DNA from 4 places in the Pseudoalteromonas sp. NEC-BIFX-2020_015 genome. Region 1 is predicted to be linked to each of the others. Evidence: predicted binding sites of a transcription regulator. Region 1 holds the regulator's gene; each other region holds the start of a gene.
The links. Region 1 encodes sigma-54, which starts transcription at its own class of promoters, with help from an activator protein. Its sites were predicted from a motif close to GTTGGCACGNNNNTNGNNT; they were not measured.

Region 1 (6,261 bases):
AAAAGCGTTATGGACAGCGCAACAGTGGAAGCGAGTTATTTATATGACTCAAGGAATGAACAAATAATCAAGTTGATTAGTTAAGGATAATAAAAACTACAAGGATTGGCTCAGGAGTTAAAAGGATATTTATATTTATACGGACATTTTTGGAACTGCCTATTTAAGGTATGTGTTTGCACAAGGATCAAAAAGGATTTTAGCTAGGATGTTTACATTCAAATTATAAGTGCATGCTATTTACTAATAGAGAGCATGCACTTATGACTCACCAGAATTCTTCAGTATTAACTTACGTCCCAAATTTTAAGAAAATCCGCGCAAGGTAAATCCTGCCTGAGGCCGTGGTTAAATCATAGCAGTTTAAATTTGTGTAGGCGGGTCTTTATGCCGCGCGAATTTTTGGAAAAGATATTCGGTTCTAGGAAAGTAATAGATTCTAAGAAAGTAATAAACTAGTCGGGATATATGCTTTTTCTGTGTTGTTTCAGGCAGTGCGCGAGGTAAACTCCCGCCTACGGCCGTGGTTAAAATCATAGCAGTTTAAATTTGTGTAGGCGGAGCTTTATGCCGCGCGAATTTTTAAAAGATATTTGGTTCTAGGAAAGTAATAGATTCTAGGTAAGTAATAAACTAGGCGGGATATATGCTTTTTCTGTGTTGTTTCAGGCAGTGTGCGAGGTAAGCTCCCGCCTACAGCCATGGTTAAAATCACTGTTTAAATTTGTGTAGGTACGCTCTTAGACGAGCAGCCAGGTTGCGGTTCCTAAGAATGCGAATATGCCGACAATGTCTGTAACGGTTGTCAGTACTACGCTACCAGCAAGGGCGGGATCTATTTTCATTCTTTTCAAGATCAGTGGGATACTTGCACCAGCGATGCCCGCAGCAACTAGATTCATAAACATTGCAAATGCGAGTACGCCACCAAGTTTAAAGTCCCACTGCCAAATTGCGACTACACCTGCTATCAGAATTGACCAAACAATACCGTTAATCGCGCCAATAGCGAGTTCTTTCATAAGTAAGAAACGTTGGTTAGTTTGGTTTATATGACCAACGGCAATACCACGTATTACAAGTGTTAATGTTTGGCTACCCGCAACGCCACCCATTGAAGGCACTATGCCATTCAATACAGCAAGGATAGGTAGGATTGCTAAGGTGTTTTCAAAAAAGCTGGCAACAATAGCTGCCATAAGTGCTGTTAATAAGTTAACTCCCAGCCAAATAGAGCGTTTTTTAGAGCTTTTTAATACGGGGGCAAAGGTGTCTTCTTCATCATCAAGACCCGCCAAGCTTAATAGGCTATGCTCGGCGTCTTCTCGGATAACGTCAACGATATCATCGATTGTAATACGACCAAGTAGATGGTCGTTATCATCAACAACAGGTGCTGATATCCAGTTATGGCGCTCAAATAGTTGGGCTACTTCCGTTTCATCCATTGAAATAGGAATGGACTCACAATCTTCATCCATAAAATCACGAATGATCTTATCCGGCGAATTAGTCAATAATGTGGTTAGTGACATAGCACCTATAAAGCAGTTGTTTTTATCAACGACATAAAGGTCATCGGTGCCCTCTGGTAGTTCACCTCTTAAGCGTAAATAACGAAGTACCACGTCGATAGTGACATCTGGACGAATGGTTACGGTATCTGTATTCATCAGCGCACCAGCAGAGCGCTCTTGATATGAAAGAGCTTGCGTTGCGCGTTCTCTGTCTTGGCTATCCATTGCGCTAACAACGTCTTGATAAACAGTGTCAGGCAGGCTCCTTAGCACTTCACCTAAATCATCATGCCCCATGTCTTCAGTGGCCGCAGCAATATGCTCCGGTTCCATTTGGGCGATAATACCTAAACGAACATCTTCTGAGAGTTCTTCGAGTACGTCACCTTGAACATCAGGGTCAACTAGTTGCCATAGTTGGGTACGAGTTTTATGGGGGGATGACTCAAGCAGTAATGCGGTGTCACATGGAGCTGTTTTTGCCAACATACGCCTAACTTGAACAAACTGACCACTGTTAAGTGACTTAGTCACTTGTTTTAGTTGTTGTAGTGGGTAATCTTGTTCAAAAGCTTCAGGCATTGGCGTCCTTAAATAATTAATACACTTTTAGGGTAGGGTAGACTTCGATAATTAAGCAGGCTGATTGTTATAACCAACATGCTTATTCAGTTTATCGCAATTTGTAAAGCGATACTACGAGCTATTCTTGCTCGTTAAATTTCTGTGCAATAAGTTGCCCTATTGCCGCTAGTGCGGGTTCTGCATCGGGGCCTTCGCACACTACTTTTACTTCTTTTCCTTGGCTACTTTCAAGTAACATTAAGCCTAATACGCTATCTCCAGCGGCTTTTTTGTTATCTTGATGAAGCGTAATACTGGCATCGAACTGCACGGCTAGTTGCGCTAATACACTGGCTGCACGGGCGTGTAAACCAAGCTTATTTTCTATTAAAAATGTATCTTCTAAACGCATTGGTTTCTCTTCGTTTATTCTTGTTCGCGATGGCGAATCTTCACATTACTATGGCTCATTGCAAAGCTTTCGCCAATGGTTTGTGCTAAATACACTGAACGATGTTGTCCACCGGTACAGCCGATTGCAATTGTTAAGTAGCTACGATTATTGCGTTCAAGGTGTGGTAACCATGTTTGCATAAAAGTTTGAATTTGCCATGTGAATTTTTGCACTATGCTGTGACTCGCTAAATAATCTTTTACCGGTTGATCAAGCCCTGTTAGTGGCTTTAATTCAGGTTCCCAGTGTGGGTTTGGTAAAAAGCGCGCATCAAATACATAATCAGCTCCCTTAGGAATGCCATGCTTAAAACCAAATGACTCAAATGTAATGATCAGTTTTTTATCTTTTTTGCCTAAGATTTTTTCGCGAATTGATTCAGCCAGCTGGTGGACACTTAAATCGGTTGTATCAAGAATAAAGTCGGCGCGGGTAATGAGTACATCTAATAGCACTTTTTCTTGTTTAATGGCTAAATCAAGTGGCAGTGAATCTAAAGAAAGTGGGTGTAAACGGCGTGTTTCAGAAAAGCGCTTAATGAGCGTTTGGTCGTCACTGTCTAGATAAAATAGAGTTGGGTTTGCAAACCCCGGAAGATACTCAAGAATATCATTAAACTCTTGCTGTTCTTTGGGTAAGTTACGCACATCAATACTGACGGCAATCTTATCGTAGTTATCAGATACACTGCGTACTAACGACGGTAATAAGTTTACAGGGATATTATCAACACAATAATAGCCAAGGTCTTCTAATACACGCAAAGCGACAGATTTACCTGACCCTGAGCGCCCACTGATGATAATTAATTCCATGTAAACTCTCCTTCTTTTAACTACGACTGTTCAACAATGACTTGATATAGATCTTGGTCTGTTTTTGCGCTACGTATTTGTTTACAAAACTCTTTGTCGTTGAGTTTATCAGCAATTGTAGCTAACGTCTTTAAATGAAGTTCACTGTCACCATCAGGTACGATGAGTGCAACAAAAATATCGACGGGGCGATTATCAATGGCATCAAAATTGATTGGTTGTTCGCTTACTAAAATTAAAGCGAGTGGTTCTTGTGCGCCACTCATGCGACCATGCGGGATCGCGATACCACGGCCAATACCTGTACTACCTAATTTTTCTCTATTTAATAGAGCACTCAATATGTCTTGTTGTGATAAGTGAGGAAGCCGTTCATGAGCCAATTGGCTGATAAATTCGAGGATACGTTTTTTGCTATTAAAAAGGACCGCAGCTTTACTGCAGTCCTGACAAGTAAGTGAACTTAGTTTCATAGTGTTAGTGTCGAGCGTGCTTCTCTTTGTGTTTGATAACTTGACGGTCGAGTTTATCGATGAGCCCGTCAATCGCGGCATACATGTCCTGGTGCTGCGTTGAGGCAAATAGCTCTGCGCCACTGACATGTAATGTTGCTTCTGCTTTTTGGTTGAGCTTTTCTACGTCAAGAATAACATGGACATTGTTGATGTGATCAAAATGCCTCTCAAGCTTCGCAAACTTATTGTTTACATAGTCTCTTAATGAATCAGTAATTTCTACGTGACGACCAGTTAAATTTAGTTGCATAAGCATTTTCCTTCTTGTGGTTTTACGCCTTAAATCAAGCTTTTACGTTGATTTGACGGTGGAATAGCTAGCGATTCACGGTACTTTGCTATTGTTCGTCTAGCTACTTTGATACCTTGCTCTGCCAATATATCTGCAATTTTACTATCACTCAATGGTTTAGCTGAGTTTTCTGCTGCAATCAATTTTTTTATGAGTGCACGAATTGCTGTCGATGAGCATTCTCCGCCATTTTCGGTACTGACATGGCTTGAGAAAAAATACTTTAACTCAAAAATACCACGTGGTGTATGCATGTACTTCTGGGTTGTTACCCGGGAGATTGTTGATTCATGCATTTCAACCATTTCAGCAACATCGTTTAATACCATAGGTCGCATAGCCTCGGGGCCATGCTCAAAAAAACCTTGCTGCTGTTTAACAATGCAGTTCGTTACTTTGAGTAATGTGTCATTACGACTTTCTAGGCTTTTTATAAACCATTTAGCTTCTTGTAAATGAGAGCGAATAAATTGGCTGTCAGTGCTCGATTTTACAGAGCGCGACATCGCCGCATATTGGCTGTTAACTCTAATTTTTGGCATGCTATCAGGGTTGAGCTCTACCACCCAGCGGCCTTTAATTTTTTTCACTGACACGTCGGGAATAACGTACTCTGACTCTTCTCGAACTATGGTATCCGCAGGCTTTGGATTAAGGCTGTGGATGAGTGTCATTACTTCTTTTAGTTCATCTTCCTTTAGCTTAGTCTTTTTCATCAAAGTACGATAGTCGCGACTAGCTAATAAATCGATATGATCAGTTAAAATCATTTTTGTTTCGCTAATCCAAGGCGTTGCAGGATCAAATTGATTTAGCTGAATACATAAACATTCAGGTAGGCTGCGTGCAGCAATACCGACCGGATCAAATAACTGAATACGCTTTAATACCGCTTGAACTTCATCAAGTTCAATTTCTTCTTCGTTATTACCTTTGTTTAGGCTTTCAGCAATGTCTTCACAGCTTAATGTAAGAATACCTGAGTCATCAACCGCTTCGACAATGGCTATCGCGATAGCTTCGTCAGTCGGACTAAAATGTGTCAGCTGTAGTTGCCACATAAGGTGATCGTGGAGGGTTTCAGATGAAGCGCCTTGATAAATAGATTCATCTTCAGGCATTGGCCCTGATGAAGAGCTTGGTGCGGCGCTCATGTATTCATCCCATGTAACATCCATCGCCATTTCGTCGCTTACGGTATCTTTTGCTAGCGCTTCACTGCTTTCTTGTTCGTATTCACTTGGCGTGTCATCAGCAGAGGCACTGACAGTTTGATCATCAGTATCTTGTTTTTGTTCGTTCTTACCACCTGATTCATCACCAAAGTCATTTTCATCGACCTCAAGTAATGGATTGCTATCTAGTGCTTCTTGGATCTCTTGTTGAAGATCTAATGTGCTCAACTGCAACAAACGAATAGCTTGTTGTAGTTGTGGTGTCATTGTAAGTTGCTGGCCCATGCGCAGCTGGAGTGATTGCCTCATGTATCTCTAACAATCCTTTTATTGTTGTCATAATTAAGTCTAGCAGAACCTTAGCCGGGCGTGGCTTTATAGCCTAAATTGCTCACCCAAATAAACGTCGCGGACTGTTTGGTCGGCAAGTACATGCTCAGGAGTGCCTGATGCAATTAACTCCCCATGAGAAACTATGTAGGCTTTTTCACAAACATCAAGGGTTTCTCGTACATTGTGGTCGGTAATAAGTACGCCTATCCCACGGTTTTTAAGATGTTCAATAATCTTCTTTATATCTAACACCGAAATAGGATCAACGCCAGCAAAAGGCTCATCTAACAGGATAAATTTAGGGTTTGCGGCTAAAGCGCGAGCAATTTCAACGCGACGGCGTTCACCACCAGATAATGCCATACCTTGACTATCACGGATGTGCTGAATGCTAAATTCATCAAGTAAGCCATCAAGCGCTTCTTCACGAGCTTGTTTATTTAGCTCTTTACGGGTTTCGAGTATCGCCATCAGGTTTTGGTAAACGGTCAGTTTGCGAAATATCGAAGATTCTTGCGGTAAATAGCCAATCCCTAAACGTGCACGGCTGTGCATTGGCAATAAGGTGATGTCGTTATCATCTATGCTTATTTGAC
Region 2 (6,261 bases), on a different contig from region 1:
AGGGGCGCATCTGACGATTGGTATACCATTGTTGGCGTTGTATCTGATACCTTTCATGGTTCAACTATGCGATCCTCTAGTGCCTCTTATAACTCCTATCATTCAATGGATAACATTGGTCCATGGCGGCTATATGTCGCATTACATTATCAAGGCAATGAAGCAGCTATCAAGCAAGCCCTAATGGATGCTGTAAATACTGTTGACCCTGATCTTGGTATTTATCATATACAAAATTATGACGATCTAATTAATCAACCAATGTTACTGGTGCTGTCAGTGAGTAAAATATTTTTACTGTGCGGGGTAATCGCTGCATTTTTGGCAGCCAGTGGCATTTACGCAATGGCTGCAAATAGCATTACTCAGCGCACTCAAGAAATTGGTATTCGCAGAGCCCTAGGCTCACCTGATAATGACATTATTAGATTATTTATGAATCAAGCCATTAAGCAGTTAGCTATCGGCCTTGCAATCGGTGTTTGTCTGTCGCTATTATTAGTCAGTACCATGACTAATACATTAGTGATAAGTAACACCAGTTATGTATTAAGTCTAATTTGTGTCCCATTGTTAATAACAGCAATGGTCTTATTAGCTACCTTTATACCCGCTAAAAAAGTGATCAAAATGGAGCCCAGTGACGCATTACATCACGATTAATGCTTAGGGCGTGTTGAGCTTTAGTGATTGATTTTGCAGCAGTATGTTTGGTATTTAGGCAAGGCAGCGCCTATGGTGTGTGGTTGTTCCCCATAAATAGGCGATAACGCAGTATAAATGCCAAACATGCGCTGTCCAAAGGGTTCTTCCTAGGGGCGATTGACTCTTTGTTGCCTACACGGATGTAGGTAAGGGGCGTGAGCAGGACGCGGAAGCTTTGCTCGGTTTTTACTTAGCCCGCTAGGTTACAAACCTCGCGCCGCGATTAAATCGCCCCTAGATTGAACAAATTTCAATCCACAAAGGTCAACACGCCCTAATATTTCTTTTATGCGAACAGCTCTAAATAAGTTGTTCGCTGTTAAAATGGTAAACTAATGACACCAAATACCCCATCGATACTCGTCGCTGATGACGATGCTAACGTACTCATAGCTTTAAAAATGCTACTTAAATCAGAAGGTTTTGAAGTAACCACCGTTGAAAAGCCGTTTGATGTATTACAGCTATTAAAACGAAAAGACTTTGCCTGTGTATTAATGGATTTAAATTATCACCGCGATACCACATCCGGACACGAAGGATTTGAGCTACTTACTGCAATTAGAGAGCTTGACGAACAAGTCCCAGTCATCGTTATGACCGGGTTTAGTAGCATTGATATTGCCGTTGCATCAATGCAATTAGGGGCTGTCGATTTCATACAGAAACCGTGGAAAAATAACGACCTAATTACCAAGGTTAACGCACAAATCAAACTCAGTACTTTAACCCGCCAAGAGCAACGTTTAACCCAAGAAAACGCCTTACTTAAACAAGAATCACAACTACCAAAAAGCCAAATAATAAGCCAATCTACTGCAATGCAGTCGATCATCAACCAGCTTGAACGCTTAGCTCTCAGTGATATGAATATTATTTTTACTGGCGAAAATGGTACAGGTAAAAGTATGCTCGCTAATTATTTACATCAATGTTCTGCCCGTGCCCAACAAGCATTTTTGTCCGTCAATATGGGGGCTATTAGCGAAAACTTATTTGAAAGTGAAATGTTTGGTCATATAAAAGGCGCCTTTACTGACTCCAAAGAAACCCGTATTGGCCGTTTTGAAATGGCTGATAATGGCACTATTTTCTTAGATGAAATAGCCAATATTCCATTATCGCAACAAGCAAAATTATTAAGGGTGCTTGAAGAGCGACAATTTGAAAAAGTGGGGAGCTCTAAAACCCAAAAAATTAATGTTCGCCTAGTCTCAGCAACCAACGCTGATTTACCTAGTTTGATTGAACAAGGACAATTTAGGCAAGATTTGCTATACCGACTCAATACTGCCGAAATACGCATTCCTGCACTGCGTGATCGCACTGCTGATATACTTCCTTTAGCCCATTATTTTCAAACACAGTTTTGTGAAAAATACCGCTTATCGTGCAAACCGTTTTCAAAAGATGCCATTAAAGCATTGCATAGCTATCATTGGCCCGGCAATATCAGAGAATTAAGCCATATTATTGAACGCGCATTATTTTTAGCCCAGCACGATGAGATACAAGTCAGTGATTTAGGCCTAGCAACACAAGATAAGCCCGAAGCATTCGCGTTTGATGAAGCAACATTAGACGATATCGAATCACATGTAATTAAAAAGCGCCTTGCTTTGTTTGATAATAAAGCCCACGAAACAGCGCTATCTTTAGGTTTAAGTCGCAGCGCATACTACCGACGTTTAGATAAATATAAGTTACTATATGACGAAAATTAAACGCAAAATAGTAAAGAGCTACGAAGGCGATATTATACGTTTAGTGTTACTAGCAACTGCTTTACCAAGTGCTTTGTTATTTTATTTTGTAATATCAGCAGGTATATCAATTTACTTAAAAATACTGATTATACTTTTTGTAGTTATTGTTACCGGCTATAGCTGCTTCAGTATCTGGCAAAAAATAACCTACCAATTACGCACATCTATAAACATTATCGAATCCGTTATTTTTGGCGATGGCACAACGCGCCCTGTTAGTCGATACAAACAAGGTGCGCTTGCTGAGTTTAACCACACCCTTACAGGTTTATCGTCGGCAATTAGTACACACAAACAAGAGCTAAAAGAACAACAGCTACTATTAACAAAAATCATCAATCAAATCGATGTTGCCATTATTACCACTGATCATAATAACGCGATTGTTTTAATGAACCCCAGCGCTGAAAAGCTTTTTACCTGTCGTTTTGAAGCCGTTATCGGTGGGCCAATTAATCAGTTAGGTTTGCAAGATGCGTTAAACGTGGATGGGCAAAAGGTGGTTGAGTTTCAATTAAAGCAGCACCGTAAAAAAGTGTATCTGCACGTTGATAAGTATTTAGTTAATACCCAAACACATAATTTGATATTTATCACGGATATTCAACAACTGCTGCGCGAAGAAGAGCGAATTGCATGGCAACGCTTAGTAAGAGTATTAAGCCATGAAATTAATAACTCATTAGCGCCGATAGCCTCAATAAGCGAGTCTTTAGCAAAGCTCACGAGGGCCGATTTAACCCAAGCTGACAATAAAGCGGATTTACATCAAGGCTTATGTGTTATTTCAGAGCGCGCGCATTCGCTCAATACATTTATTAAAAGCTATCAGCAATTATCTACCCTTCCGCCACCAGCAAAGTCTCTTATGTCTGTCGCTGATTTTATCCACAGCACCACGGCCCTTTACCCGCAAATAAACTGGCAGTTACCTAAAAGCCCAGACATCTCTTTTTTTGTTGACTGTCAACAATTACAGCAAGCGTTGGTAAACTTGATCACTAATGCAATTGAAGCTTCAAACACAAACCAATCAGCCAGCAATAAAGAACCGATTAGCTTAACGTTGCAATGGAAAATTAGTGAGGGAAAGCTATTAATACAACTACTGGATTCAGGCGTTGGAATAGCGAATATTGATAACTTATTTGTGCCATTTTACACCACTAAAACTCAAGGTAGTGGTATAGGGTTAGTCCTCAGTCGGCAAATAGCCATGAACCATGATGGCGATCTACACATAGAAAATCGTGATACTCAGCGCGGCGTACAAGCCACGATTGTTCTACCTACACGTTAATATAATTATCTTGTGAAGTTTGCAGATTTTACAAATGCCTGCAAACTTTTCATAAAAAAATTATATAAAAACAATCACAGTGACAAGTAAAAAAACCCAACTAATTGTATTTAAAGAGATTTAATTTCAATTCACACTAGGCATGACCATTGCTTTATATCCTATGGATTATTTAAAGCATCAATTTATTTAAGCAGGAGAAATTATGAGTAATAGTAAAGTTGCTGAATTTACAGCTCCCGGTATGACTAGCGAATCTGCAACACGCACCATTGACCTACTCGATAACCGCATGGTGGCCCTGATTGATTTACAACTGACTTTAAAGCATATTCATTGGAACGTAGTAGGTCCTAACTTTATTGGCGTACATGAAATGCTTGATCCGCAAGTGGAGGTAGTTCGAGAAATGACCGACACCATCGCTGAGCGAATTGCCACGCTAGGTGGTGTGCCAATCGGTACTCCTAAATCTATTGTCGATCGCCGCTCATGGGAAGATTATTCAATTGGCAAAGGCTTGGTAAAAGATCACCTAGTAGCACTTGATAAAGTATATAACGGCATTAATGGTGATCACCGCAAAGCTCTTGAAAAGCTATCTGAATTAGATCCTGTGTCTGAAGACATGATCATCGCACAACTTGCTGACCTTGAGCAGTTTCAATGGTTTGTTCGTGCGCACTTAGAGTCGTCAACTGGGGAACTAAAAACCAAATAACCCCCATAATACCCAGACAACCCTGCCCGTAGTGCAGGGTTTTTTGTCGCTATTTTTTACCTACGCGCTCAGCTTCTTTATAAAAATAATAATCGTCTTCGCAGTCATATTTATCATAGTCTCGATGACTTATAGTAAACGTTTTAGGGTCAGCTCCAAGTACTTTTTTCTCGTGCCAATACACGGCATCAGCATCTTTTAGCAGCTTATCTCGATTAACAACTTCCATGCTATCAAGATCTACCCCATGTATTTTATGGTGACCAAAATACACTGTTTTTCCGTCACAGCCATACATAGCAAACCGCTCTAATAGCGCGAACTCCTGTACATCAACAGATTCCAATTGCGTGCCTTGATAGTAAACTGCATCAGTCGTTTTTAAAAAATCATTGTTGCTTAGCTCTACTCGCTCGTCGCTATAAGGACCAATAAGCTGTTGTTTAAAATATAGGTGATTTTTATCGCTGGAGTAATTTCCGGATGGAGATAATAATGTAAAATGTTCAGGCACTACTTTTTCTAGTGGTTTAGCTAAGTAAAAAACCTGCTGTGAGTCACACCCAAATGCAAAGTTACTTAATAGCTCAAACTCATTAGCTTTGGCATTGGGTAATTCCTCAGCCCCTAAATACACTTTACTATCAATAATAAAGTAATCGTCGTCGAGCACTTTTAGTGTATTAATATCTTTGTATGGCACGCATTCAAGCCATGTTGTTGTATTAAAAGAACCATCAATATCCTGCTCATATTTGCCTTGATGCCAATATAAGTGGTTATCGTCGTATATGTAGCGCTCATCAAATGCTTTTACTCCAACGCCACTGACAGCCGTTCTATTAAACGTATCATCGCATTTAATAAACACGCTATGTTGATCTTTCACTATAGACTCAGTTAAATGTGAAAACGTGTCGTAACCGATATTCTGGCGTACAAAGTTATAATAATGGTGGTTGCAGTCTTTTGCCCAAAAATCATTCATTAATACAAATGTGGCAGGATCTGCACCACCTAGAATGATGAACTGTTGTTCTGGTCTTAATTGACTCGCCATGGCAAAAGACACGCTGTGCTTATGAATAAAAACATGGTATTTATCGCGAATAACATCGTGCTCTATAATTTCAAAGCTATCGTAATCCACTTGACCTGAAATAACATGGCAACCGTAATAAAGCTGATACTTATCTTTTGCAAAGTTACGCGCGATGACTTCAAATGAATCAATATCAGCGCCTTCAACTAAGCTATTACCGAGTGAAAACCAGTTTCCCATTGGAGAAAAACGGATCTGCTTTTTATTGACCGAGTAATAATATGAATCCGAGCGTTCACTATCAACAGGTCCTGAAAAAACCATTGACGGGCTTACTAAAAAATTAAACAACGTACTCTTATTTTTAAGCGTAGGAAATAGTGAGTTCAAAAGTTGTAGCACGGCAAAAAAAGCAAACAATACAAAAATACAGGTCCAAAAATCCATTTTAATATCTCTATCCATAGGGGAGTAAGCATCTTAACTCAAATTATATTTAAGCTAAACTTTCGTCAGCCAATCAATCATTTTCTGCTTACATAAAAATAGGTTATTTTATATAACCTAAGTTATTGCTATTAAGTAAAAAAACAGACTCTGCGCTATACTGATTAGATTAAATTTACTACCAAAGTGTAAAAAGGAAGCTATGCTGCTCTCTCGTTTATATGATTTTATGCCCGGCTTAAATACGTTACTTCACTATGAACGAAAATGGTTTGCTGAT
Region 3 (6,261 bases), on a different contig from region 1:
GGTTGCTTTGAGTTTTTTTGTTGAACGGGTAGTAGGTTTACATAACCTTCTTTGGCGAAATCAAAACTGTGGTTGTTAGTGCATTTAAGCGTGTTTGCGTTCAACTCAAGGGCGTGTTGGCACAGCGGGCATTGATAATTGAGACTCATGAGTCTAAATAATCCTTATCATAAAAAGTTTTTACCCACTGGGGGCGATAGGTGATCAGTAACGTAATAGCCATGCCATTTAGCATCGCTTCAGGAAACCAAATTATGGCACATAAATACAGGTAGTTTTCAGTTAATTCAAACCAGTTATAGCTGAGCGTGAAATAGTAAAAAAGACTAATAGAGAGTATTTTTAAGCACGCGATAATTGCTGCACAGATAAACGCACAGACAAATACGTAGACGAAAAAATGCCGAGGTAGAAGGCTATAACATAGAATAAAAAAAGCATAGCTCAATAATATTGGTAAATAGGCACTGAGTAATAAATGTATGGGTAATTGAGTAACAGTGATTTGCTTAAAAGCCACTAATAGCAAAGTAGCAAGCGAAGCACTCAGTATAGCTTGGCGCCAGCCCAAGATAAGCGTGATAGCAGTGACACCGAGTATATGTAATTCAAGGCCCGGTAATATGCCTGCTTTAATACGCCACAGCAATGCCATTACTACTGTACAAGCAAATAAACCAGTTTGACGCGCAGGTGTTGTCATCAATGCGGTATATTGCGTTTTATTGACGCTGAGTAAAAAAAGGCAGCCAACAATAAACCACGCAATAGATTGCAATTCGAGGCTTATTATTGGCATTATTTTTAGTTCAGTCATTTAGTTCAGTCATTTAGTTCAGTCATTTAGTTCAGTCATTTAGTTCAGTCATTTAGTTATGTGCTAGCTAAACGTTGACCAAATAGGTGCGTGATCTGAGGGCTTTTCAATGCCTCGTAATTCGTAATCAATACCAGCATCGATACAGCGCGCAGCTAAATCCGAGGTTGCTAAAACAACATCAATTCTCAACCCTCGGTTATCATCAAACCCTTTTGAACGGTAATCAAACCATGAATATTGCTCAATAGTGTCAGGATGAAGTTCACGGAACGTGTCTTTGAAGCCCCAATCAAGTAACGTTGCAAGCCATTGACGCTCTTCTGGCTGGAAGGAACATTTGCCTGTTTTTAGCCAACGTTTACGATTTGGCTCGCCAATACCAATATCTAACTCGGTTGGAGAAATATTGATATCACCCATAACAATGACGTCTTCATCACTGTTGTGGTTTGTATCAAGGTGGGTCATTAAGTCTTGATAAAATTGGCGTTTGTACGGAAATTTAGTTTCATGTGCAATGTTGTCGCCTTGTGGAAAGTAGCCATTCATAACGGTTAAGTCACGGCCATTTTCTTGGCTAACGGTGACGCTAATCATCCGTTTTTGCGATTCATCAGTGTCAGTTGCAAACCCTTTAAATACAGATTTAGGCTCTGCTTTACACAACATAGCAACCCCGTAATGGGCTTTTTGACCATGAAAATAAACGTGGTAACCCATTTTTTGCACATCTTCTAACGGAAAGGCTTCATCATGAACTTTAATTTCCTGCAAACCAATAATGTCAGGTTGATGTTTATCAATAATTGCTTGTAATTGGTGTAGGCGAGCGCGCAGCCCGTTAATGTTAAATGAAATAACTTTCATAAGATGGCCCTAAATAATTATCTTCTTTTAGATGAGGGCTAAATTCTATCATCAAATAGCGGATGGCACATGCGGTTATTAATAAAAATGAGCTGCTGTTTTGTTGAACAAATGATGACCAAGTATTAAGCGTTGTTAATGCTATATTAAATAAAAAATTAAATATATAATCCAGTTGATTTGTATTTTTGTGTATATATAATGCGCGCAAACCACCCGTTCATTATTTATTCATTTTAAAGGTACATCATGAAAAAACAACTTTTAGCATTGTTCGTAGCAACTGTTTCTTTCTCACATTCAGTCAGCGCGGCGCAGTATGTTTCAGCGGATCATAAAATTGAGTCTAAGTTATGCTCTATTAGTGCTAATGAAGGTTTTTCTGCAGCCAGAAAAGTGGCAGCGCAACATGGTGTAAACCTATCTCGTTTTTCAAAAAGCATTTTGTGCAATGGTGACGATATTCGTAACATTGCAAAAAAAATCAATGATAATGCTCAACAAGCGAGAGTGATCGAGGTGTTTGCTAAAAATACACAGCAAGAAACTCAGTTATGCATTACAGCTTTAAAGCAAGGGCTTGCACCCGTTAAAGAAAAAATTGGTAACTTAAATTCACTAAAATGTAATGGTGAAGTAGTAACAGATTTTGTGAAGCGTTATCAAAACGCCGCAATTTAAGTATTTGCAATGCATGCAATTTTTACATGCTTGTATGAAATGGTTGCAGTGAGGCAGGTTGGTGAATGACCTGTATTTCATTAATTTATTGATTTTTAAGGTTTTTAAAGTTGGCATTTAACTTGTTTGTATTTGATTGAAATTAATCAATTACAAGGAAATTTCTTATGAAAAAGTTAACTTTAGCATCTACTATTTTAGCAGCTCTGAGCTTATCAGCATGTTCGACATCTTCAATGCCAAAAATCGACAGTAATTTTGGTAGTTTAGATAATGACGATGATGGCTACATCTCAAAAGTAGAGGCTGATGATGACAATATTTGGGAACATTTCTCAAACATTGATACAAATATGGATGAGCAGATCAGCCGTAAAGAATTTAATAGTTATATGCAACTCAATACCGGTAAAGTTGCCAGCGATACTGAGGTTGCTGACTCTGCTTTTAAAGCCGACATTGCCAAATTTGATCCGATTGAAAACGATTTTAGTTCTTTAGATAATGACCGTAATGGTTTTATCTCTATCAGTGAAGCAAACGATGATGACATAGCAAACCACTTCGGTTATATGGATACAAACCAAGACAAACGTATAAGTCAGCAAGAGTTTATAGGTTATATTCAAACTTATGGTAGCGATGTTGCTGAAGATGAAGCACTTGAAATGATAAAAAATAGTTAATTTATTTACGCTTATTAAATCATACCAATGCCAATAGCTTCGTTATTGGCATTTTTTATGTATTTTTAACGATTGTTTTTCCTAGTTTCAGTTAGATCTGTCATAATAATGCGTTACATAAGCTTATTAGATAAAGGGTAGGTATGGCGGGTCGGCGAATTAGTGATGAGCAACTTGTTGAGATCATTGAAGCGGCGATATTTGTTGCTGGAAAACCCCTCACTAAACGGCATATAAAAGACACGGTGTTAATTGATTTAAATATTTCAATGGCACGGATCACTCACGCTGTAGAACAAATACAGCTGCATTATCAAACACGCGGAATTCGTTTGGTAGAAGTTGGGAGTGGTTTTCGATTTCAAGCGTGTGCGAGTCTAGGTCCGTGGTTAAGTAACCTGTGGCAAGAGCGTGCACCAAAATACTCTCGAGCATTATTAGAAACCCTTTCACTTATTGCATATCGACAACCGATCACTCGGGGCGAGATTGAGCAAGTACGAGGTGTGACTGTTGGCTCGGGAATTATTAAAAATCTGCTCGAGCGAGAGTGGATTAAAGTCGTTGGGCATAAAGAAGTACCGGGGCGGCCCGCTTTATATGCAACAACTAAACAATTTTTAGATTATTTTTCGTTAGCGGGTTTAGATAGCTTACCTCCGTTGCCTAAGCAGCAACAAAGCAAAATCGACCAGCTATTGAGTGATCCTTCTGTGAGAGAACTATCCGAATGAGTATACAAGGTGAAAAGTTACAAAAAGTATTGGCAAGAGCAGGTGTTGGCTCTCGTCGTGAAATGGAAAAATACATTGATGCAAATCGCGTGAGTGTAAATGGCAAAGTGGCAAAGTTAGGCGATCGCGTAGAAGAAACCGATTTGATCCGTGTTGACGGCCACACTGTTAAAATTGAAGAAAAAGCAGAACGAATTTGCCGTGTTATTATGTATAACAAGCCTGAGGGCGAATTGTGTACACGTAAAGATCCAGAAGGACGCAGAACAGTATTTGATCGTCTCCCACGTGTTGATGGCGAACGTTGGATTGCTGTGGGCCGCTTAGATATAAACACGGCGGGTTTAATGTTATTCACCAACGACGGTGAATTAGCGAATCGCCTAATGCACCCAAGTTATGAAGTTGAGCGTGAATATTCGGCACGTGTATTTGGTGAGGTAACAGCTGAAACAGTAAAAAACCTAACCAGAGGTGTTGAACTTGAAGATGGTATGGCTAAATTCCTTAATATAAAACCGCTGGGCGGTGAAGGTATTAACCGTTGGTTTAATGTTACGTTAACTGAAGGGCGTAACCGTGAAGTGCGTCGTTTATGGCAATCACAAGATGTCGAAGTATCTCGTCTTATTCGTATTCGTTACGGCAAGCTAGAGCTCGATAAACGCTTACCACAAGGTGGTTGGGCTGAATTAGATTTAGAAACAGTCAATTACTTACGTAAAACGGTAAAACTGGGCCGTGAAACGCAGACTAAATTGTCAGTTATGCCAGAAAAGCGTAAAGATAAGCGCGCCAAAATCAACCAAATTCGTAAAGCGGTTAAAAAACATAATAATCGTGTTAAGCAGACAAAACGTCGCTAATTGTTTTGTTAGCATTAAAAAAGCCGCTTAAATAGCGGCTTTTTCGATCGGGACTATTGTCCGAAGTTTAGGTTATACCAATCGTGTTAAGTTACTGACCATTTATAGCGAAAGATAAATACAGTGATAACAAGGCATAAATTTTGACATGGTGTTGTTCTCGGCAATTGCTCCTGCATTGCTCTACCTACTGCATCCATGCAGTCGTACATGAAAAATTTATAACGCAGTTAGCGCTTTATTTAACTCGCTAGAATAGTTAAATATTTAAGTTGATTGGTATTACTTAGCTTGTGCGTCTAATGATTGGCCATTCACGTCTTTTGAATCATCACTCATTAAATATAAGTACGTTGGCATTAAGTCTTCAGGGCATGCCAGTTTATCTCTGTCTTCGCCCGGATAGACACTAGCACGCATTGCAGTATGAGTAGCACCTGGATTGATACAGTTAATACGAATATTGGTTTTACCTACTTCACACGCCCACGTTTGCATCATACCTTCAACAGCAAATTTAGAGATTGCGTATGCACCCCAAAATTCACGGCCTTGGCGGCCAACACCAGATGAAGTAAAGATAATCGATGCACTTGGTGATTTTCTCAGTACTGGGAACATGTATTTAGTGATCATTGCTTGAGCCGTGACATTAACTTTCATGATGTTGTCAAACGTTGATGAACAAAAATGCTCAAGTGGCCCTAATGAACCAATAATACCGGCATTATTAAGTAAGCCATCAAGTTTACCAAACTGCTGCTCTATCGTGACACCTAAGTCTCTAAAGTTTTGTTTTGTTGCACCTTTTAAATCCATCGGTACAATTGCAGGCTTTGGACCACTTAATGCGATGATTTCATCATAAACAGCTTCAAGCTTGCTGGTGGTTTTACCTAAAAGAATCACTGTTGCGCCATGCTTTGCATAAGTAAGTGCAGCAACTCGGCCGATGCCATCGCCGGCACCAGTAATTAAGATCACTTTGTCTTGCAGGGCATTTTCAGCCGCTTTGTAAGTTTGCATAAGAAAGGTCCAAAAGAATTTATTTCAATGATTTTAACATAGCAAAACACCAAGTTATCGAATTTATTGTAAAATAAGGTGGCGAAATTTGAAACTTTACGTTAACTTTAACTGGTCTAATGTCTTGTTAATAACCTAATTACATTATTTTAACTAATATTTATCTATCACGTTTAAGAATTTAGTAAAACATTAACTACACTTATTTATTTGAACACACTATAAAAATAAGATTTTGTGCGGAGCAAACAACATGAAAAAAATGCTACTCTCACTTGCAATTACAGCTGCTTTAGCTGGTTGCGGCGGCGGTGAAACATTAGAAGACGTTAAAAAAGAGACTCCAGCAGTGATCCCCGCTGCTACAGTGAAATTTGACCCTGCCAATGGGGTGATTTCAGTCCCCAATGACTTATTAATGAGCGGCACTAAAGATGGTACGCTGAATATTCCAGGTGAGCTAGATGCCAATGGCGTATCTATTAGCAGAGCTGCCTATGCAAATCCATCAATGGCATTAGGCGCACTGGATGGCTGGTCAAGCCAAGTACCATTTAAAATCGACTTAACATTTCCACCAA
Region 4 (6,261 bases), on a different contig from region 1:
TACCAAAACTATTTAACATACCTTTAAAGCTTTGTTCAGTGAATCGGCTTTGCTCACCAGTGCCAGGTAAACCTACAACCAAACCATACCCTACGAGTTGATTTGAACGAACACCTTCAACCATTGATACATCTTTAATACGCTCTGCAAAAACATTGGCGTGCCAACCTAATAAGCAAAGAGTAATTAATACTTTAAAGCCATTCATAATAACGATCCTTTAAAAAGGGAACAGTGCACTACTGAAGAACTGCGTTAACCAACCCGCACTTTGAGACTCTTGTAATTGCCCTTTGCCTGAATATTGAATTCTCGCATTAGCAATGCGATTAGAGGTAACTGTATTATCTGCAGTAACATCTTGTGGACGCACAAGCCCTTCGAGTCGAATAAACTCTTCACCTGTATTCAACGTCAGCCACTTTTCACCACGAATCACTAAATTTCCATTTGGTAACACACGCATTACGTTTACTGAAATATCACCAAATAAACTATTTGATTGGTTTGATTTTAAATCGCCATTAAAAGACGAGCCACTGCCAATGCCAAATTGAATGCTATCGCCACCAATATTAACCGGCAACCCCCCTAACCCAACAACAGGATCAAGACTTGCGTCACTTGTTTTATCAGTTTGAGTTTTTGCAGCTTTTGATGACTGTGTTGACTCTTGCAGTTTCACCGTAATAATATCGCCTGTGCGCAGTGCTTTTTTATCTGAATAAAGATCATTCGATAAATAACTATCAAATAGTGAACCTGTCGCTACAACTTGCTCTGTTGCAGGCTCTGGATACATAGGCGCATAGTAAGGGTCATCCTGAACCACATCAGTATTTTGGCTTGTCATACAGCCACTTAAAAATAATACACCCGTTAAGGTTATGGTAAAATTACGCATCACTTTGCCCCTAATCATTAAAGTTGCTGATTGATATAACTCATCATTTCATCCACAGCTGAAATAACTTTTGAGTTCATTTCATAAATACGCTGCGTCTCAATCAAGTTAACCAATTCTTCGGTCACATTAACATTAGACGTTTCTAATGCGCCTTGTACCACAGAACCTAAGCCTTCAAGACCTGGATTACCTTGCACTGGAGCACCACTGACGGCAGTCTCTGTATATAAGTTTTGACCAACAGGCTCTAAACCCGATGGATTAATAAAATCACTAATTGTTAGCTGCCCAATCACGACATTCTCAGCCTGCCCTGCAACACGTACAGATACTTCGCCGTCTTGCGAAATTGTGATGGACTGTGCATCATCAGGTACATTCATTTCAGGTTGAACCGGAAAACCTGCACCAGCGGTTACAATTCGACCATCTTCATCTGTCGTAAATTGGCCGTTTCGCGAATAGGCAATATTGCCATCTGGTTGTAGTATTTCGAAAAAACCAGGACCCGAAATCATCCAATCTAAGGAGTTTTCAGTGGTCAACATATTACCTTGAGAAAAGTTCTTTTGGTTGGCAACAACCTTAGCACCCGCACCAAGCATTAAACCTGATGGCATTTCTGTATCTTGCGATGAACGACCACCCGGCTGGTTAATATTTTGATAAAGTAAGTCTTCAAACACCGCTCGGCTCTTTTTATAACCGACAGTACTGGCATTGGCTAAGTTATTTGAGATCACCGAAATATCGGTTTGTTGGGCATCTAAGCCTGTTTTACTGATCCACAATGCAGGATTCATTTTTGTGTCCTCTCAATAAGGTTAAACAATGCGCATCAACTGAGTTTGACGTTCGTCAATTTCTTCAGCTGTTTTCATTAACTTAACTTGTAATTCAAATTGGCGTTGATGGCTTATCATATCCACCATCTCATGTACGGGATTCACGTTTGACATCTCTAACATACCGCTCATCACTTTAACGTTTGGTGAGATATCACAAAACCCACATAAATCATCAATGAGTAACTCAGGCTTTGGTCTAAACAGGCCATCATTGCCTTTTTCAAGTTCAGAGTTATTTGCCTTAATGACCTTAAGGCGATCAACCACTTCTAAGAAGTTTGCTGGCGCACCTTGCGGGCGAACCTGAATCGCTCCGTCTTCACTAAACTCTAATTTTTCAATTGGTAACGGCAAAATGATCGGGCCACCCTCACCTATTACCTGACGACCATGACTCGTTATTAAAGCACCATCAGGGGTGATATTTAGTGTACCAACTTTGGTATAAGCTTCTTTGCCTGATGCATCTTGAACACTTAGCCAACCTTTATCGCTCAAAGCAATATCTAAATCACGGCCCGTTTCAACGATACCGCCTGAGGTCATGTTTGAACCTGGTCGCTCTTGCATTGAGAAAACGCGGGTAGGTAAACCTTCTCCAAAAGCTTGCATCGAACGAGCTTGTGCAAAGTCCGCTTTAAATCCAGTCGTATTGGCATTTGCTAAATTGTTTGCTTTGAGCGCGAGGCCCCGCATACTTTGCTTAGCCCCAGACGCTGCAATGTAGACCATCTTGTCCATAACATCGACTCACGTTAAAATTCTATAACGTAATAAATGCAAGATAAGTGCCACAATAAATTGACGCTAATTTAAGCTAAGGCCCACGGGCAAAGAATAAGAATAAATTAGGCAAAGCAGTAATCAAATCGGGGGATTAAAAAAGGCCGCCAATTGCAGGCAGCCTAGGTGTCGGATCGTAAATAAGAACCTTACAGTATTAACTCTTAACTTAAGTTCAAGTTAATGATTAACGGATCTGCAAGATTGCTTGTTGTAATGTAGAGTTAACTTCAAGTGCACGTGAATTTGCTTGGAAGTTACGTTGTGCACTGATCAAATCAACCAATTCATTGGTTAAGTTTACATTTGACTGCTCTAGAGCCGATGAGTTAATTGAACCCAATGTACCTGACCCTGGCTCACCAGCAATTGGCTCACCCGATGTTAAGCTCTTTTTCCATGAAGTATCACCTGCTTGCTGTAGGCCCTGTGAGTTTGAAAAGCGAACCATAGCCACTTGGCCTAAGAATGAGGTATCACCATTGCTGTATGACGCAACGACCTTACCATCTGTACCAATATCAATCCCCGCTAAACGCCCCACTGTCGCACCATCTTGTTCAAGTGCTTTAACTTCAAAACGACTTGCGTATTGAGTCGGTACTTTATTACTCGTACCTGCAGAGTCACGCCAATTTACCGTAATTTCGTTCGGAAATTGTGCGCCATTACTCAATAAAGTGCTTAAACCTGCCGCAGCACCTGATGGCAATACTACATCAGGAAAAGTTGTTTCTGGCGCTGCTACATCAGGTAAACCTGCGGCAGTAAATTGCAATGAATCAATCGGGGTATGTGCTCCAGTTGCTGTTGCAGCACCCGTTATATCAAACGGTTGTTTATCCATCGTGGCATAAACACTCCAGCTATTTGCATTGGTCGCAGGATCTTGCTTTACAAAAAATAACTGCGCAACGTGAGGCTGACCTAACGAATCATAAATTGTTGTAGACGTTGACGAGTTATAACTCGTGCTATCGGTAGGATCAAATGTAGAAGTAGTAGGCACATCTGAACGCGAATCTAAATTCATTGAGCTATAAATATTGCTCGTATGACGCGGTGCTCCTGATGCATCAGGGATCTGAATCGGTGAAGTCGTACTTAAACTTACAGATGTTGTATTGCCTGTAGAAGGGTCAACAGGGAAGCCTTGCAAGTAATTACCACGTGCATCAACAACAAAGTTATCTTTATTGAGCTTAAAAGCACCTGCACGAGAATATGAAAAATCTTGCGATGCTATATCTTCACTCATTGCAAAGTAACCTTCACCCGTGATTGCTAAATCTAATGAGTTTTGAGTAAACTTAAGTGAACCTTGGTGGAATTGTTGCGCCACCATGGTGGTTTGTACACCATCACCATTTTTTGTTTTGCCCGAGCTAAAAACTGACGATGCATACACATCAGCAAATTCAGCGCGCGACTCTTTAAAACCGGTCGTATTTACGTTAGCAATGTTATTTGCAGTTACATCCAAATCTTTTTGTGCGGCTGCAATGCCAGTTAATGCAATATTGAAGCTCATAATTCACCTCTAATCTGTCAATGTTTAGCCGAAAGAAGGCTAACTAATTATTAAAATTTCTACGCGATTTCTGCAACGTCAGTTAGCCTAACCGCACCTTCTTTTGTGTTAACGATAATGCCATTAGCACCATTAATATTCACACTTTCGATATTCTTAAAAGTTGCAACAGGTAAACTTGTAAACTCACCATTAAGCTGCCCTTCTGCTTTAATTTTGTACTCACCTGGAGGTAAACGTTCCCCATCGGCATTTTTACCATCCCATGCAAAACGCACAGCACCCGCTGGTTGAGCCCCCATATCAATGGTACGTACCAACTGCCCTGAAGAATCTTCGATTCGTAGCATCAAGCTTTCAACTGGGCCTTCAGCAACAGCAGTCCCGCGAGCATCACCTGTGTCATTCAAATCTAACTTATCAGACTCTAATAACGCCTGCTTACCCACTAGAGTTGAGGCTTGTAATGCTGAATTCGATGTCATTGACGCTGCCAGTGACTGAAAGTTGCTATTTAAATTCGAGATCCCTTCAGCCATAGTAAAACTGGTCATCTGTGCGATCATCTGATCATTGTCGGCCGGCTTACTAGGATCTTGAAATGACAACTGTTGAGTTAGCAGCGAGAAAAAATCTTCTTGCGTTAACTCATCGCTTTTTTGCTCGCTCGCTACCTGTTTATCTTGCCACTTGAGCGAATCTAAATAGGTTGACGATGCTGTGCTGATATCGTTACTCATAACCTTTCCTCAATTACCGCTGCCCAAGCAACAGTGTTTTGCTTAACATTTGCTTTGCTGCATCAGCAACTTGCACATTTGTTTGATAAGAGCGTGAGGCAGAAATCATATTAGCCATTTCTTCAACGACGTTAACATTAGGTTTGTAGATATAACCATTTTCATCCGCACTTGGATGGTTCGGGTTATATTCTATTTGCAGTGGCTTATTACTCTCCACGATCCCTAACACTTTTACGCCAACAGACGACCCCTGTTTGTTGCCGTGCGATTCCGATGCTTTACTCAACTCCGCAGCAAACACAGCGTGGCGTGCTCGATAAGTCTTGTCTTGGCTTGAGCTAATAGTATTGGCATTAGAAATATTACTGGCTGTGGTATTTAAGCGTACATTCTGTGCACTCATACCTGTACCTGAAATATCGAAAACGTTATATAAACTCATGCTTAGGCTCCTTGACTACCGAGGGCTTTTTTAAGGCCTTTAATTTTACCGCTCATAAACTGCAGGCTTGCCTGATACTCTAATGAGTTCTTTGTATACAAGTTTCGTTCCACTTGTATATCCACTGAGTTACCATCACCTGTATCTGTTTGATTTGGCGAGCGAAACATTTCACTATTACCTACATAACGACTGCCGCCGGCAATGTGTTTAGCGTTGGTTGTTACCATGCTGTTGCCGCTTTGCTGGTGGCTTTTTGCCGTTTTAAGTGCAGACGCAAAATCGATATCTTTCGCTTTATAGCCTGGCGTATCAGCATTAGCGATATTGGTTGCTAATAACTCTGCTCGCTGCGAACGGATCAACATTGCGTGAGGATGCACCCCAAATGCTTTATCAAAACTGATAGCCATAACCATCTCCAAAAAATTGACTTAAGATGATTAATGCAAAAGGCGAGCCAGTTTAATGAACACAATAAAGGAAGGATTAACTTATTAATTATAAAGAAAAACGGTGCTTATACGGCACCGTTTTTTTAGGAGTAGCTAGAAGTGAATTAGTTATTTTTTTTGATAAATAATTCCAGGGTTGCACCTAACCATATCAAACTCATCACTGAGTCCCGACATTGACTCTGACGCTCCTAAAAACAAAAAGCCCTTAGGATTAAGCGCTTGAGCAAATTGGGCGATAATTTTTGCTTTCACTTCAGGTGAAAAATAAATCAATACGTTACGGCAAAAAATAATATCAAACTTCCCCATCAGCGCATACGAGTCCAATAAATTTAGGTGTCTAAAACTAACCAGTTTTTTAATAGGATCGACAACCTGCGCCATGCCATTGCCGCTGTCTTTAAAAAACTTTTTACGGCGCTCTACTGACAAACCACGAGCTAAAGCGAGTGAATCATATTCTGCATGTTTACACATATCTAGCATCGTATTAGAAATATCAGTACCAATTATCTGAGCACCCATTTTTAATACACCAGGCTGCTTAGC

Region 2: the regulator sigma-54 is predicted to act here: its motif matches at 3,908-3,926, upstream of dps (DNA starvation/stationary phase protection protein Dps).
Region 3: the regulator sigma-54 is predicted to act here: its motif matches at 2,478-2,496, upstream of HH219_RS18340 (EF-hand domain-containing protein).
Region 4: the regulator sigma-54 is predicted to act here: its motif matches at 2,533-2,551, upstream of HH219_RS07725 (flagellar basal body rod protein FlgF).

The regions. Positions count from the first base shown of each region.
Region 1 is NZ_JABCJL010000024.1:23,772-30,032, forward strand. It holds gene mgtE (magnesium transporter) at 741-2,099, opposite strand; gene HH219_RS16205 (HPr family phosphocarrier protein) at 2,221-2,493, opposite strand; gene rapZ (RNase adapter RapZ) at 2,508-3,350, opposite strand; gene HH219_RS16215 (PTS sugar transporter subunit IIA) at 3,371-3,823, opposite strand; gene hpf (ribosome hibernation promoting factor) at 3,828-4,115, opposite strand; gene HH219_RS16225 (RNA polymerase factor sigma-54) at 4,145-5,641, opposite strand; gene lptB (LPS export ABC transporter ATP-binding protein) at 5,708-6,261, opposite strand, start outside.
Region 2 is NZ_JABCJL010000010.1:89,571-95,831, forward strand. It holds gene HH219_RS09645 (FtsX-like permease family protein) at 1-663, shown strand, start outside; gene HH219_RS09650 (sigma-54 dependent transcriptional regulator) at 1,041-2,429, shown strand; gene HH219_RS09655 (ATP-binding protein) at 2,416-3,771, shown strand; gene dps (DNA starvation/stationary phase protection protein Dps) at 3,977-4,492, shown strand; gene HH219_RS09665 (DKNYY domain-containing protein) at 4,542-5,981, opposite strand; gene HH219_RS09670 (SulP family inorganic anion transporter) at 6,187-6,261, shown strand, end outside.
Region 3 is NZ_JABCJL010000030.1:27,744-34,004, reverse strand. It holds gene rlmA (23S rRNA (guanine(745)-N(1))-methyltransferase) at 1-149, opposite strand, end outside; gene HH219_RS18355 (energy-coupling factor ABC transporter permease) at 146-793, opposite strand; gene xthA (exodeoxyribonuclease III) at 881-1,687, opposite strand; gene HH219_RS18345 (hypothetical protein) at 1,937-2,368, shown strand; gene HH219_RS18340 (EF-hand domain-containing protein) at 2,536-3,054, shown strand; gene scpB (SMC-Scp complex subunit ScpB) at 3,198-3,788, shown strand; gene rluB (23S rRNA pseudouridine(2605) synthase RluB) at 3,785-4,654, shown strand; gene HH219_RS18325 (YciK family oxidoreductase) at 4,937-5,680, opposite strand; gene HH219_RS18320 (VolA/Pla-1 family phospholipase) at 5,934-6,261, shown strand, end outside.
Region 4 is NZ_JABCJL010000008.1:21,871-28,131, reverse strand. It holds gene HH219_RS07740 (flagellar basal body P-ring protein FlgI) at 1-208, opposite strand, end outside; gene flgH (flagellar basal body L-ring protein FlgH) at 221-904, opposite strand; gene flgG (flagellar basal-body rod protein FlgG) at 922-1,710, opposite strand; gene HH219_RS07725 (flagellar basal body rod protein FlgF) at 1,732-2,496, opposite strand; gene flgE (flagellar hook protein FlgE) at 2,726-4,069, opposite strand; gene HH219_RS07715 (flagellar hook assembly protein FlgD) at 4,129-4,809, opposite strand; gene flgC (flagellar basal body rod protein FlgC) at 4,823-5,254, opposite strand; gene flgB (flagellar basal body rod protein FlgB) at 5,257-5,667, opposite strand; gene HH219_RS07700 (protein-glutamate O-methyltransferase CheR) at 5,818-6,261, opposite strand, start outside.